One region of the Sphingomonas sp. GC_Shp_6 genome, then DNA from elsewhere that is predicted to be linked to it. Evidence: riboswitches for the same ligand, from Rfam matches in the RefSeq annotation. Region 1 holds a riboswitch; the other holds the start of a gene.
The links. Region 1 has a riboswitch for cobalamin ahead of OXQ95_RS00910 (DUF1636 domain-containing protein). Riboswitches for the same ligand answer to the same signal wherever they lie in the genome.
Positions count from the first base shown of each region.

Region 2: linked by a shared signal. The riboswitch ahead of OXQ95_RS14515 (TonB-dependent receptor) and the one ahead of OXQ95_RS00910 (DUF1636 domain-containing protein) in region 1 are both predicted to bind cobalamin.

Region 1 is NZ_JALNUO010000001.1:158,040-165,117, forward strand. Features, by position in the region: gene cbiB (adenosylcobinamide-phosphate synthase CbiB) at 1-604, shown strand, start outside; gene OXQ95_RS00890 (cobyric acid synthase) at 592-2,046, shown strand; gene cobS (adenosylcobinamide-GDP ribazoletransferase) at 2,029-2,739, opposite strand; gene OXQ95_RS00900 (histidine phosphatase family protein) at 2,736-3,296, opposite strand; gene cobT (nicotinate-nucleotide--dimethylbenzimidazole phosphoribosyltransferase) at 3,293-4,306, opposite strand; gene OXQ95_RS00910 (DUF1636 domain-containing protein) at 4,303-4,698, opposite strand; cobalamin riboswitch at 4,840-5,024, opposite strand; gene cobO (cob(I)yrinic acid a,c-diamide adenosyltransferase) at 5,069-5,668, opposite strand; gene OXQ95_RS00920 (prolyl oligopeptidase family serine peptidase) at 5,665-7,078, opposite strand, start outside.
Region 2 is NZ_JALNUO010000014.1:7,848-14,925, forward strand. Features, by position in the region: gene OXQ95_RS14505 (hypothetical protein) at 1-267, shown strand, start outside; gene OXQ95_RS14510 (hemerythrin domain-containing protein) at 338-853, opposite strand; cobalamin riboswitch at 971-1,172, shown strand; gene OXQ95_RS14515 (TonB-dependent receptor) at 1,272-3,203, shown strand; gene OXQ95_RS14520 (ABC transporter substrate-binding protein) at 3,203-4,015, shown strand; gene OXQ95_RS14525 (iron ABC transporter permease) at 4,012-4,980, shown strand; gene OXQ95_RS14530 (ABC transporter ATP-binding protein) at 4,971-5,762, shown strand; gene OXQ95_RS14535 (CoA-acylating methylmalonate-semialdehyde dehydrogenase) at 5,831-7,078, shown strand, end outside.

The DNA.
Region 1 (7,078 bases):
GCGCGATGCGCTCGCCACGGGCGATCCGTTCGCGAGCCGGCGGGCGGTCGCCCGGATCGTCGGGCGCGACACCGCGCGGCTCGACACCGCCGGGGTCGCGCGGGCGGCGATCGAAAGCCTCGCCGAAAGCTTTTGCGACGGCATCGTCGCCCCGCTGTTCTGGCTGGTGCTGCTCGGGTTGCCGGGGATCTGGGCGTATAAGGCGATCAACACCGCGGACAGCCTGATCGGCCACCGCGAGCCGCGCTACGCGGCGTTCGGCTGGGCCTCGGCGCGCACCGACGATGGCGCGAACTGGGTGCCGGCGCGGATCGCGGGGCTGGTGCTGTGCGTGGCGGGCGGGGGCGGCTTCGCCACGATGCGCCGCGACGCGCGCCGCCACGCCTCGCCCAATGCGGGCTGGCCGGAGGCGGCGCTGGCGGGCGTGCTGGGCATCCGGCTCGCCGGGCCGATCGCCTATGACGGCGTCACCCGGATCAAGCCCTGGATCGGCGACGGCCGCACCACGGCCAACGCGGCGGACATCACCCGCGCGCTCCAGGTCCATGCGCGCGCCTGCCTGATCCTTTGGGCGATCACGGGGGTGCTCGCATGGGTGCGGTGATGCTGCAGGGCACCGGGTCGGACGTCGGCAAGTCGGTGCTGGTGGCCGGGCTGTGCCGCGCACTCGCCAATCGCGGGCTCGTCGTGCGACCGTTCAAGCCGCAGAACATGTCGAACAACGCCGCCGTCACCGCGGACGGCGGCGAGATCGGCCGCGCGCAGGCGACGCAGGCCTTCGCCGCGCGGGCGGCGCCCAGCGTCGACATGAACCCGGTGCTGCTGAAGCCGCAGGGCGACCGGACCTCGCAGCTCGTGGTGCGCGGCGTCGTGCGCGGCACACTGGCGGCAGCGAACTGGCGGCAGGGGCGCGAGGGACTGCTGGCCGAGATCCTCGCCAGCTATCACCGGTTGCGCGCTGAGGCCGATATCGTCGTGATCGAGGGCGCGGGCAGCCCGGCGGAGATCAACCTGCGCGCGGGCGACATCGCGAACATGGGCTTCGCGCGCGCCGCCGGCGTGCCCGTGCTGATCGTCGGCGATATCGATCGCGGCGGCGTCATCGCCGCACTCGTCGGCACACAGGCGGTGATCGCGCCCGAGGATGCCGCGATGATCCACGGCTTCCTCGTCAACAAGTTCCGCGGCGACCCCGCGCTGTTCGACGACGGTTACCGGGCGATCGCCGAGCGCACCGGGTGGCGCGGCCATGGCGTGGTGCCCTGGCTGCCCGAGGCGGCGCGGTTGCCGAGCGAGGATGCGGTCGTGCTCGAACGGCGTGGCGGGCCCGCCAGCGGGCGGACCGTCGTGGCCTGCCCGATCACCGCGCGGATCGCCAATTTCGACGATCTCGATCCGCTGAAGCTGGAGGCCGACGTCGATCTGGTCATGGTGCCGCCGGGCACGCCGATCCCGCCCGCCGCGCTGATCGTGCTGGCGGGCAGCAAGGCGACGATCCCCGATCTGGCCTTTCTGCGTGGCCAGGGGTGGGACGTCGATATCCTCGCGCATCATCGCCAGGGGCGGCCGGTGCTCGGCCTGTGCGGCGGATACCAGATGCTGGGGCGGACGATCGCCGATCCGGATGGCATCGAGGGCCCGGCGGGGCAGGTCGCGGGCCTGGGGCTGCTCGACGTTGCGACGCTGCTGACCGGCGCGAAGGCGCTGAAGCCCGTCACCGGCACCGCGCTCGGCGCGCGGTTCGAGGGGTACGAGATGCATATGGGGGTGACGCGCGGGCCGGGCACCGCGGCGCCGCTCGTCCGCTTCGACGACGGCCGCGGCGACGGCGCGTCGAGCGCGGACGGGCTGGTGGCGGGCACCTATGTCCATGGGCTGCTGGGCCATGCCGCGCAGCGCAAGGCGTGGCTGGCGCGGATCGGGGTGGCGGGGCGCGGCCCCGATCACCGTGTCGCGATCGATGCGGCGCTCGATGCCATTGCCGACACGCTCGAACGCCATGTCGATATCGACGCGATCGTCCGGCTGTCAGACCGTGCGGACTGAGGCGATCGCGAGCAGCAGGCCGGTTTCGACCAGTTCGATCCCGGCGCCATGCGCATCGCCGGTCACGCCGCCGATGCGCCGCTTCAGCCACAGCCCGACACCCGCGATCATCAAGGGCGCCGCGGTCAGCGCGGGCGCGATGGTGCAGGCGGCGGCCAGCAGCGCGGTCCAGCCGATCAGGTCGCGCCGCCGCACCGCCCGCGCGACCATCGCACCCAGCCCGGCATGGAGCGGCGGCAGCCAGCGCGCCCAGGCGAGCGGCCCGATCCTCGCCGCGAACGGCACCAGCACGAGCGCCCAGCCGGCAGCGCCGATGGCGTGGAGCAGCACGAGCTTGGCGACGAGCTGCAGTCCGATCGCGACGACGCCGAAGCTGCCGATATGCGAATCCGCCATCACCGCGAGCAGCCGAGCGCGGTCGCCATGCGCCGCGCCGATGCCGTCGGCGAGATCGCCCAGCCCATCGAGATGGAGCGCGCCCGTCACCGCGACCCATGCGACCAGCGCGGCCAGCGCCCCCGTCCACGGATCGATCCGCCCGCCGAGCCACCCCGCCGCTGCCACCATCACCCCGATCGCAAGCCCCACGACCGGATAGCAGCGGATGGCGCGCGCGAAATCGTCGCGCGTGGCGCCCACCGACGGCATCGGCAGCCGCGTCAGAAAGCCGAAGGCGGCGACCAGCGGCTTCATGCCTGAAGTCCGGTGATCTGCGCGGCATCGGGCCACAGCCGCAACGATAGCAGCGCCGCGCAGGGCAGGTCGAACGCCCAAAGTTGGCGCCGGTCGAACCCGCACAGCGTGCCGATCGCGGCACGGATCGATCCGCCATGCGCGACCACGAGCGTGGTGCCGTCCAGCGCGCCGAGCGCGTCGGCGACGCGCGCTACGAGCGTCGACCACAGCTCGCCGCCGGGCGGCGGACCGGCATCGGGATTCTGCCAGAAGGCAGCGAGTGCCATGGGATCGATCGCGTCCGGCGCCAGCCCGTCCCAGGCGCCGAAATCGAGCTCGCGCCACCGCGGATCGATCGTGACCGGCACGCCGTGCCGCGCACCGATCGCCGCGGCGCAGGCCTGCGCGCGTTGCCGGTCCGACGTGACGATCCGGTCGAACGCGAGCGGCGCACCGCGCGCCACGCAGGCCGCGATTCCCTCCGGCGTCGCGAGGCTGTCGGTGATGCCGAGCATCCGTCCCGCCAGCACCGGCGCGCCGTGGCGCATCAGGTGGAGCGTGCGGGCCGCGCTCATCCCCCCGCCACGCCGGCCTCGGCAAAGGTCGCCATGCCGTCATGCGCCGCCAGCGCCGCACGGATCACGCCCGCCGCCACCGCTGCGCCGCTGCCCTCGCCCAGCCGCATGCCGAGCGCCAGCAGCGGGTCCAGCTCCAGCCGCGCGAGCAGCTTAGCATGGCCGGGCTCTGCCGAGACATGGCCGGCGATGCAGTGGTCGGCGATCCGGGGCCAAGCCGCGGCGATCGGTGCGATCGCGGCGCTGCCGATGAAGCCGTCGAGCACGACGGCGATCCGTGCGGTGCGGGCCGCCACCACCGCACCCGCCATCGCCGCGATCTCGCGCCCGCCGACGCGGCGCAGCGTTTCGAACGGCGTGCGCGGTGCCTCCGCATGACGGGCGAGCGCGGCATCGACCGCGGCGGTCTTGCGCGCCAGGCCGTCGCCATCCACGCCCGTGCCGGGGCCCACCCACTCCGCGCCGCTGCCGCCGAAGCTGCGTGCGCAAAGCGCCGCCGCGGCGGTCGAATTGCCGATGCCCATCTCGCCGAGCACGAGCAGGTCGATGCCATCCTCCACGACGGCCGCGCCCGCGTTCAGCGCGGCGAGGCATTCGGCCGCGTCCATCGCGGGGCCGCGCGTGAAGTCGGCGGTCGGCCGGTCGAGATCGAGCGGTACGACGCGCAGTTCGAGCCCGGAGGCGGCGGCAAGCGCGTTGATCGCGGCACCCCCGGATGCGAAATTGGCGACCATCTGCGCGGTCACTTCGGGCGGAAACGCGCTGACGCCGCGCGCCGCCACGCCGTGATTGCCCGCGAACACCACCGCACGACCGCGATCGATCCGGGGGCGCTCGCGGCCCTGCCAGCCGGCGAGATCGATCGCGATCGCCTCCAGCCGGCCGAGCGACCCCGGCGGTTTGGTGAGTTGCGCCTGACGCTCGGCGGCGGCGGCGCGCGCGGCCCGGTCGGGCGCGGGCAGGCTGGCGAGCGCGGCATCGAACGCGGCGACGCTGGAAAAGCCAATCATGCGACGACAAATCCGGCGGGCGGCGTGCGCGTCAGGAAATGGCCTTTGACGCCCTCGGGCCAGCTTTTGTACGGCACCTGCCCGTCGTCGCTCGCGGCATGGAGCACGGCATGATCCAGGATCGCGCGCGCCGCCGCCTCGTCGGGCGTGAACCGGCCGAGCACGTACCCGATCTTGCCGGGCGCGCGCAGATGGACGGTGCACGAATCCTGGCAGGCGAACAGGCACGGCATCGCCTGCACCGCGACGCCGGCATAGGCCGGGTCGGATGCCTTGACCGCGCGCAGCGCCGCGACCAGCCGCGTTCCGCCGCGGGGGCCGGTGGCATCATCGCCCGAGCGGCAGGTGGAGCAGGCGACGATCGCCGGGCCGTCCTCGACGGGGATCAGCATGGGCGGCACGGAATAGGGGATAGGGTGAACGGCACAGGAATCTCCTCGCGACACGGCACAGGCCGGCACGCGAGGCGCCGGCCGACGATGCCGCCGCTCGGGATCACGCGGACCCCGCCCGCTCGGCGCACCCTGGCCGGACGGAGGACGACCGCGACGGGCAGGTCTCCTGGCTCGCGGGTCGTCACCGTCCGCGCCGCCTTCTCGGGAGGAATCCCAATGGCCTGTGGCGCGATGGCTCGCCGCGTACAGTTGCAGGGGCAGCCGGGGTGAGCCCCGTTCCCTTTTCACCCCGTCGCCGGGGAACCTGTCGCGCCGCCGGCCTATCGGTGGGCGATGGGGCCGTCAACGGCGACCCGCGCGCGGGTGGTCAGAACTCGATTCCCGCCTGCGCCTTCACGCCGGCGCGAAACGGGTGCTTCACCGGCGTCATTTCCGTGACGAGGTCGGCCGCCGCGATCAGCGCCTCGGGCGCGTTGCGGCCGGTGACGACGACATGCTTCATCGGCGCGCGGGCGGCGAGCACCGCCAGCACCTCGTCCAGCGGCAGATAGTCGTAGCGCAGCACGATGTTGAGTTCGTCCGCCACCACCATCGCATAGGCCGGATCGGCGATCATCCGCTTCACCTCGTCCCAGGCGGTGCGGGTGACGGCGATGTCGCGGGCGCGGTCCTGCGTGTCCCAGGTGAAGCCCTCGCCCATCGGCTTGAAGGTCACTTGATCGGGAAAGGCGTCGAACACCGCCTTCTCCCCCGTGGCCATCGCGCCCTTCACGAACTGGACGACGCCCACCGTCATGCCGTGGCCGATCGCGCGCGCCACCATGCCGAAGGCGGCGGTCGACTTGCCCTTGCCCGCGCCGGTGTGGACGATCAGCAGCCCCTTCTCGATCGTCTTGTCCGCGATGATCGCCTGTTTGGCCGCCTGCATCCGGCGCATCTTGTCGGCATGGCGCGCGTCGTCGGTCATTCCATCAGTTTCTTCTGGAGGTAGGTCATCGTCAGCGCGGTGGTACGCGCGGTCTGCTTCAGGTCCGCGCCGGAGCCGTGCCCGCCCTCGGTATTCTCGTAATAATAGAAGGGCAGCTTCATCGCCTCCATCCGCGCGGCGAATTTGCGCGCATGCTGGGGGCCGACGCGGTCATCCTTGGTGGTGGTGAAGATGAACGGCTCCGGATAGGCCACGCCGGCGCGCAGATTCTGGTAGGGCGAGGTCTTCTGCCAGAACGCCATCGCCGCCGGATCGGCGTTCACGTCGCCATATTCGCCCTGCCACGACGCGCCCGCCGCGATCTTGGAGATGCGGATCATGTCGAGCAGCGGCACCTGGATGACCACCGCGTTCCACAGTTCGGGATGCTGGGTGAACTGCACGCCCATCAGCAGCCCGCCATTGGAGCCGCCCTCGATGCCGAGCCGCCGCGGGCTGGTGATCCGCCGCGCGATCAGGTCGCGCGCGACGCTCGCGAAATCGTCATAGACGATCTGCCGCTTCGTCCCGAGCCCCGCCTCGTGCCATGCGGGACCGAATTCGCCGCCGCCGCGGATGTTCGCCAGCACCAGCGCGCCGCCGCGTTCCAGCCACAGCTTGCCCGTCGTGCCCGAATAGGAGGGCGTCATGCTCACCTGGAACCCGCCATAGGCGGTCATCAGCGTCGGCGTGGTGCCGTCATAGGCGATGTCCTTGCGGTGGACGACGAAATACGGGATTTTGGTGCCATCGGTGGAGGTGGCCTCGCGCTGCTCGACCACGTCGCGCGACGCATCGAATTTGGGCGGCAGCGTCTTCACCGTCTGCAGCGTGCCCGTCGTCGTGTCGGCCAGATCGACCGTCGTCGGCGTCAGGAAGCCGTTGGTCACCACGAACGCGCGGTTGCTGTTCTCGTCGGTCGATCCGAAGCCGACCGACAGATTGTCGGGCAGCGCCAGCCGGGTCATGGTCCAGCCGCCGCCGCGCTTGGGCGCATAGACGAACGCGCGGCCCTGCACGTTGCTGAGCGTCTCGATCAGCAGATGGTCGCGCGTCGATGCGGTGCCGTTCAGCGCGTCGCGCGGGCCCGGGGTCCACACCAATTTGGGCGCCAGCCGATCGGGCGTGGCCTTCACCGCCGCCAGATCCAGCTTGGCGAGCGCGCCCGATACGAAGCTTGCGCCATGCGCCGGCCACGCCTCGTCCAGCCGCACGATGACGCGGCCATCGACCAGCTCGGCGACGCTCGCCTTGTCGGGAATCGCGAGCTGCCGCGTGCCGGTGGGCGTCACGACGAAGCTCTGGTGGCGGAACGTGTCGAGCGGCCGCTCGATCACCGCCAGCGTGCGGCCCTGGCCATCGCGCAGCACGCTCGGCGAGACGCCATAGCCGCCATCGTCCTTGCCGCCG
Region 2 (7,078 bases), on a different contig from region 1:
CTCGCCCGCAAGGGGACGGGGCAGGAAGTGCTGGCGATCGGCGGCGGCGTCGTGGTCGCATGGCCGATGTTCCTCATCCACGGCACCAGCGGCCGGCTCGCCGCCGACACCATGGTGACCGCTTATCTCGCGGACGACTTGCACTTCGCGGCCCAGCCCGATGCGCAGCAAGCCGCGCTGGTCAGGCCCGATGCCACCACCCCGCCGCCGCGCGTGTCGCCCGCGCGCTTCGATCCGGTGGCGTTCTCGAGCCCCGACCAGCGTTGAGCATTCGGCGGAGACGCCCGGACAGGGCGTCTCCCGCTGACGATGGCGACCCGGATGCGGGCCGGTCCGCTCAGCCTTTCTGCTCGTCGATATAAGCGTCTGGGTCCTTGTCGACCGCCTTCACGCCGGTCAGATATTTCGCGTCGAACGCGGCGAACTTGATCGCGGCGGCATGGCGTTCCTCGGCGCTGGTATGGCGGCGATAATCGGTCATGCCCTGGCGTTCCTCCTCCGCCATGTGCTTGGAATTGACGAGGTTGGCCTTGTCCACCGCGTCGAACCACGCCTTCGTGCCCACCTGCTCCTTGGCGACCGCGGCGGCGGCGTCGCGGATCTCGTTATGATCGTCGATCGCGTCTTCCACCTCCTCGTGCATGTCGTCGGCATCGCCCGCGCCCTCGCCGCGGCGCACCACGGTCGGGTAGAAATAGCGTTCCTCGGCCTCGGCATGCGTGTCGAGCAGGCCGTGAAGGCGGTTCCACACCGAGCCCAGCGCTTCGGTGTCGTCGGTGCCGATCTCCTCGATGATGGCGAACAGCTTGCGCTGCTCGGCATGGTCTTCGAGGATGAGATTGCAGATATCCATGAACGCCTCCCTTGGACGTGATGAGCCCTTGATCGCGATCAGGAACCGGCGCGCGCACGGGATGTTCCCGGCGCCCCGCGATAAGGCCGCGCGTTGACGCTGCCCGCCCGCGCGGCTAGGGGCGCCGCTGTGAAGGGTTCCCGGCGACGGGATCAAAAGGGAAGCCGGGACAGCGGGAATATCCGCGAGGCCGGCGCTGTACCCGCAACTGTGACCGGATAGCGGCCACCCCGATATGCCACTGGGCCACGGCCTGGGAAGGCGGGGTGGGCGCGGCGACCCGGAAGCCAGGAGACCTGCCTCTCACGGTCGATCCACTGCACGGGCGGGAGCTCCGGTGCGGACGAGGCATTCCCTCGAGCGAGCGACATCCGGCCGCTCGCACTTCCGCGCGCGGTCCTTATGAGGATGTGCCCACGTGAAGTCCCTTTTCCTGATCTCCGCCGCGCTGATCCCGGCCGCGCTGATCGCCTCGCCCGCCGCCGCGCAGGTCGCGCCCGCCGATACCGGGCTCGACAGCGTCGCCCCCGGCACCGACGTCATCGTCACCGCCTCGCGCGTGCCGCAGGATGCGCGCGAGGTGGGGCAGGCGGTCACCGTGATCGACCGCGCCGAGATCGAGCGCCGCCAGACGACCGTGCTGTCCGACCTGCTGGCGACGACGCCGGGCGTCACGGTCACGCGCAACGGCGGCATCGGCACGCTGACGAGCGTGCGCATCCGCGGCGCCGAGGCGGAGCAGACGTTGGTGGTGATCGACGGCGTGCGCGTCAACGATCCGTCGTCGGCGAGCGGCGGCTATGATTTCGCCAACCTGCTGTCGGCCTCGGTCGCGCGGATCGAGGTGCTCCGCGGGCCCAACGCCGTGCCCTGGGGCAGCCAGGCGATCGGCGGCGTCGTCAACATCATCACCGAGACGCCGACCGAGGGCCTCCACGCGCGCGCGCGCGCCGAAGGTGGCTATGCGGGCACGGCGTTTGCGAGCGCCGGGCTGTCGGGGGCGACCGGCAACCTGTCGGGCGCGCTGACCGCGGGCTATCTGCGCACCGACGGCATCTCGGCCGCGGCGATCGGCACCGAGCGCGACGGTTACGAGCAGATCGGCGGCACCGGGCGGCTGGATTACGAGATCGCACCGGGCATCGGCATCGATCTGCGCGGCTATTATGCGCACAGCAAGGCGAATTTCGACGGCTTCCCGCCCCCCAACTATACGCTGGCGGACGATTCCGAATATGGCACCGCGCAGGAGATCTACGGCTATGCCGGGCTTCACGCGAACCTGCTGGGCGATCGCCTGCGCAACCGGATCGCGTTCACCATCGCCGACATCAACCGCGACAATTACGATCCGACGCAGGACCCGACCGAGACGTTCCTGGCGCGCGGTCGCAGCGAGCGGTATGAATATCAGGGCGATTTCACGCTGACCCAGCAGATCCGCCTCGTCGGCGGGGCAGAGCGCGAGAATAGTCGCTTCTACGACGGCTTCACCACCGAGCGGACCGGCATCACCAGCGTCTATGGCGAGGCGATCGTGAAGCCGATCCGCGAGCTGACGATCACCGGCGGCGTGCGCAACGACGATCACGACACGTTCGGCAACCACACGAGCTTCGGCGCGGATGCGGCGCTGGCGCTTCGCACCGGGACGACGCTGCGCGCGAGCTATGGCGAGGGCTTCAAGGCGCCGACGCTCTACCAGCTCTACAGCGCCTATGGGAACACGCGGCTCTCGCCCGAGGTCGCGCGCAATTACGATCTGGGCGTGGAACAGTCGCTGCTCGGCGGCCGGGCGGTGGCGAGCGCCACCTATTTCAACCGGATCACGCGCAACCAGATCACCTTCCGCTCGTGCACGCGGCTCGAGCAATTGACGAGCGGCAGCATCTGCGTCGATCGCGCGTTCGGCGTGTACGACAATATCGCGCGCGCGACCGCCGATGGCGTCGAACTGACGTTGGCGCTCAAGCCCGTCGATGCGCTGACATTCTCGGCCAATTATTCGTATATCGATGCGAAGAACCGCACGCCGGGCACGGCCTATGGGCTCGATCTCGCGCGGCGGCCGCACCAGACGATCAGCACGAACGTCGATTACCGCTTCCCCTTCGGGCTGCAGATCGGCGGCACCGTCACCGCCGTCGGCGACAGTTTCGACAATGCTGCCAACACCGTCCGGCTCGACGGCTATGCGCTGCTGGGGGTGCGCGCCGAGATGCCGATCAACCGGCGGATCGCGGTCTATGGACGCGTCGACAACGTCACCGACCAATCCTACCGCGTGATCGCCGGCTATGGCACCTATGGCCGCGCGGCCTATGGCGGCGTGCGCGTGTCGCTCGACTGATGCGCGCGCTCGGCGCCCTTCTGCTGCTCGGTGCGTGCGGGCCCGTGCCCGCCGCGCCACCGCCGCGGGCGGGCGCGGTGCCGATGCGGATCGTCTCGACCAATCCGTGCGCGGACGCGGTGCTGATGCGCCTCGTGCCCCCCGCACGGATCGCGGCGATCAGCCATTATTCGCAGGAGCCGAGCGCGACCTCGATCCCCGTGGCACTGGCGCGGCGGTTCCGCGGCACCGAGGGCACGGCGGAGGAGGTGATCGCGCTCCACCCCGATCTGGTCATCACCAGCAGCTTCACGCCGATGGCCACCAAGGCGGCCTATGCGCGCGCCGGCCTGCACACTTTGGTGCTGAACTTCGCGCCGTCGATCGCCGACAGCGAGGCGCAGGTGATGCAGATCGCCGAAGCCACGGGCACGCGCGCCGCCGGGCGCGCGCTGAACGCCGAGATCGATCGCACGGTCGCCTCCGTCGCGCGGCACGACCGCCGGCCCACCGCGCTGCTCTATATCTCGGGCGAGCTGGCGACCGGGCCGGGCACGCTGCTGGACGACATGATGACGCATGCCGGTTTCGCCAACGCCGCCACCCGGCACGGCCTCACCCACACCGGCCGGCTGTCGGGTGAGGCGCTGGTGATGGATCCCCCTGCGATCATCATCGCACCCGACGGCCCGAGCCGCGGCGCGGCGATGCGCCGCGCGCTGCTGAAGGATACCCGCCATGCGTGGTTCGCGCGCGACCTCATCAATTGCGGCGGCCCGGTGATCGTGCCCGCGCTGCGCCGCCTCGCCGCGATCCGGGCGACGCTATCATGAGCCGCGCGGTCAAACTCGCGCTGCTCGCCGGGCTCGTCACGCTGCTGTTCCTCGCCTCGCTGCTGTGCGGCAAGGTCTGGGTGCCGCCCGCGGCCCTCTTCAGCGACGATCCGCGCTGGTGGATCATCCTCCAGTTGCGCCTGCCGCGCGCGGTGCTCGGCCTCGTGCTGGGCGCGGGGCTCGGCCTGTCGGGCGCGGTGTTGCAAGGCTATCTGCGCAACCCGCTGGCGGACCCCGCCGTGCTGGGGGTATCCTCGGTCGCGGCGCTGGGCGCGGTCGCCGCGATCGTGGCGGGGATCGCCACCGGGCCGATCGTCTTTGCCTGCGCCATGCTCGGTGCAGGGCTCGCGATGGCGCTGCTGGTGGCGCTCACCTGGCGCTCGCCGGGCACCGTCACCTTCGTTCTCGCCGGCACCGTGCTGACGAGCTTCGCCGGCGCGCTCACCGCCTTTCTCATCTCGATCGCGCCCAATCCCTATGCGGTGGCGGAGGTGATCGACTGGATCATGGGCGCGCTCACCGATCGCGGCTGGGGCGACGTCGCGATGGCGGTGCCGCCGATGCTGGCGGGCGGCGTGCTGCTGCTGCTGACCGGCACCGCGCTCGACGCGCTGTCGCTGGGCGAGGCGGCGGCGCATTCGCTGGGCGTCCGGCTGGGGCGGGTGCGTGCGCTCGTCATGCTCGGCACCGGGCTGGTCGTGGGCGCGGGGGTCGCGGTGACGGGCGTGGTCGGGTTCGTCGGACTGGTGGTGCCGCATCTGCTGCGGCCGGTGTTCGGGCATCGGCCGGGCGGGTTGCTGCTCCCGTCCGCACTCGGCGGCGCGGCGCTGGTGCTGGCCGCCGACAGCCTCGTCCGGCTCACGCCCGGCGCGGGCGAGGTGCGGCTGGGCGCCGCGATGGCGCTCATCGGGGCGCCGTTCTTCCTGACGCTGCTGGTGCGATCGCGGGGGGCGTCATGGAACTGACCGGCGGCGAACTGCGGATCGAGGCGCTCGGCGTGACGCTCGGCCGGCGGCCGGTGCTGCACGACGTGTCCGCCATCCTGCGGCCGGGCCGGCTCACCGCGATCCTGGGACCGAACGGCGCGGGCAAGAGCACGCTCGTCAAGGCCGCCGCGGCGCTGATCCCCGCAGCCGCCGGCCGGGTGCGGATCGGCGACGAGGACGTGGCCCGGCTCGACCCGCGCGACCGCGCCCGCCGGATCGGCTATCTGCCGCAAGAGGCGACGGTGCACTGGAACGTCGCGGCGCGCGACGTGGTGGCGCTCGGCCGGCTGCCGTATCGCAGCCCGCACGCCGCGCCCTCGACCGACGACCGCGCCGCGGTGGAACGCGCGATGGCGGATACGGTCACGCTCTCCCTGGCCGATCGGCCGGTGAACGAACTGTCGGGTGGCGAGCGCGCGCGCGTGCTGCTGGCGCGCGTGCTGGCGGGGCGCCCGCGCTGGCTGCTGGTGGACGAGCCGCTCGCCAGCCTCGATCCCGCGCACCGGTTCGATCTGGTCGACCGGCTGAAGGCCGCGGCGGCCGAGGGCGCGGGCGTGGCGATGGTGCTGCACGACCTGATGCTGGCGGCGTCGGCCGCGGACGACGTGCTGCTGTTGCAGGACGGCCGCATCGCCGCCTTCGGCCCCGCGGCCGAGGTGCTGACGCCGGCGCGCCTCGCCGCGGTGTTCGGCGTCCGCGTGGTGCCCGTCATGATCGAGGGGCGGCCGATCGGCATACCCGTCGCGCGTCTGGATCGCTGACAGCGCTCGACGGTTGTGCCAAAGGCGGCCCGACAGAGTCGGCGCGGCCGATCGGCAGGAGAGCCCGTTTGCGTATCATCGATCATTTCATCGCGGGCGCCAGTGGCGGCGTGGGCGGGCGTAGCAGCGACGTGTTCGACCCGAATACGGGGCAGGTGCAGGCGCAGGTGACGCTCGGCACCGCCGCCGATCTCGATCGCGCGGTGGCCGCGGCGCAGGCCGCGCAGCCCGGCTGGGCCGCGACCAACCCGCAGCGCCGCGCGCGCGTGATGTTCCGCTTCAAGGAACTGGTCGAGCAGAACATGGACGAGCTCGCCCGGCTCCTCAGCGCCGAACATGGCAAGGTGGTGGCGGACAGCCGCGGCGACATCCAGCGCGGGCTCGAGGTGATCGAATTCTGCTGCGGCATCCCGCACATCCTGAAGGGCGAATACACGCAGGGCGCCGGGCCCGGGATCGACGTCTATTCGATGCGCCAGCCGCTCGGTATTGGCGCCGGGATCACGCCGTTCAACTTCCCCGCGATGATCCCGCTCTGGATGTCCGGCGTCGCGATCGCGACCGGCAACGCCTTCATCCTGAAGCCCAGCGAGCGCGATCCGTCGGTGCCGGTGCGGCTGGCCGAGCTGTTCCGCGAGGCGGGGCTGCCCGAGGGCATTCTGCAGGTCGTGCACGGCGACAAGGAGATGGTCAACGCGATCCTCGATCACCCCGCGATCGCCGCGGTGAGCTTCGTCGGATCGTCCGACATCGCGCATTATGTTTATCGGCGCGGCGTCGATGCGGGCAAGCGCGTGCAGGCGATGGGCGGGGCGAAGAACCACGGCATCGTGATGCCCGATGCCGATCTCGATCAGGTGGTGGCCGATCTGTCGGGTGCGGCCTTCGGCTCGGCGGGCGAACGCTGCATGGCGCTTCCCGTGGTGGTGCCGGTCGGCGAGAAGACCGCCGAGGCGCTGCGCGAAAAGCTGATCCCCGCAATCGCCGCGCTGCGCGTGGGCGTTTCGACCGACGACGACGCGCATTACGGCCCGGTGGTGAACGCGGCGCACCGCACGCGCATCGAGAACTGGATCCAGACCGGAGTGGACGAGGGCGCCGAACTCGTCGTCGACGGGCGCGGCTTCGAACTCCAGGGGCATGAGAAGGGCTTCTTCATCGGCCCCAGCCTGTTCGATCACGTGACGCCGGCCATGAGCGCATATCGGGAGGAGATTTTCGGCCCCGTCCTCCAGATCGTCCGGGCCAGGGATTTCGAGGAGGCGGTGCGGCTGCCGAGCGAGCATCAGTACGGCAACGGCGTCGCGATCTTCACG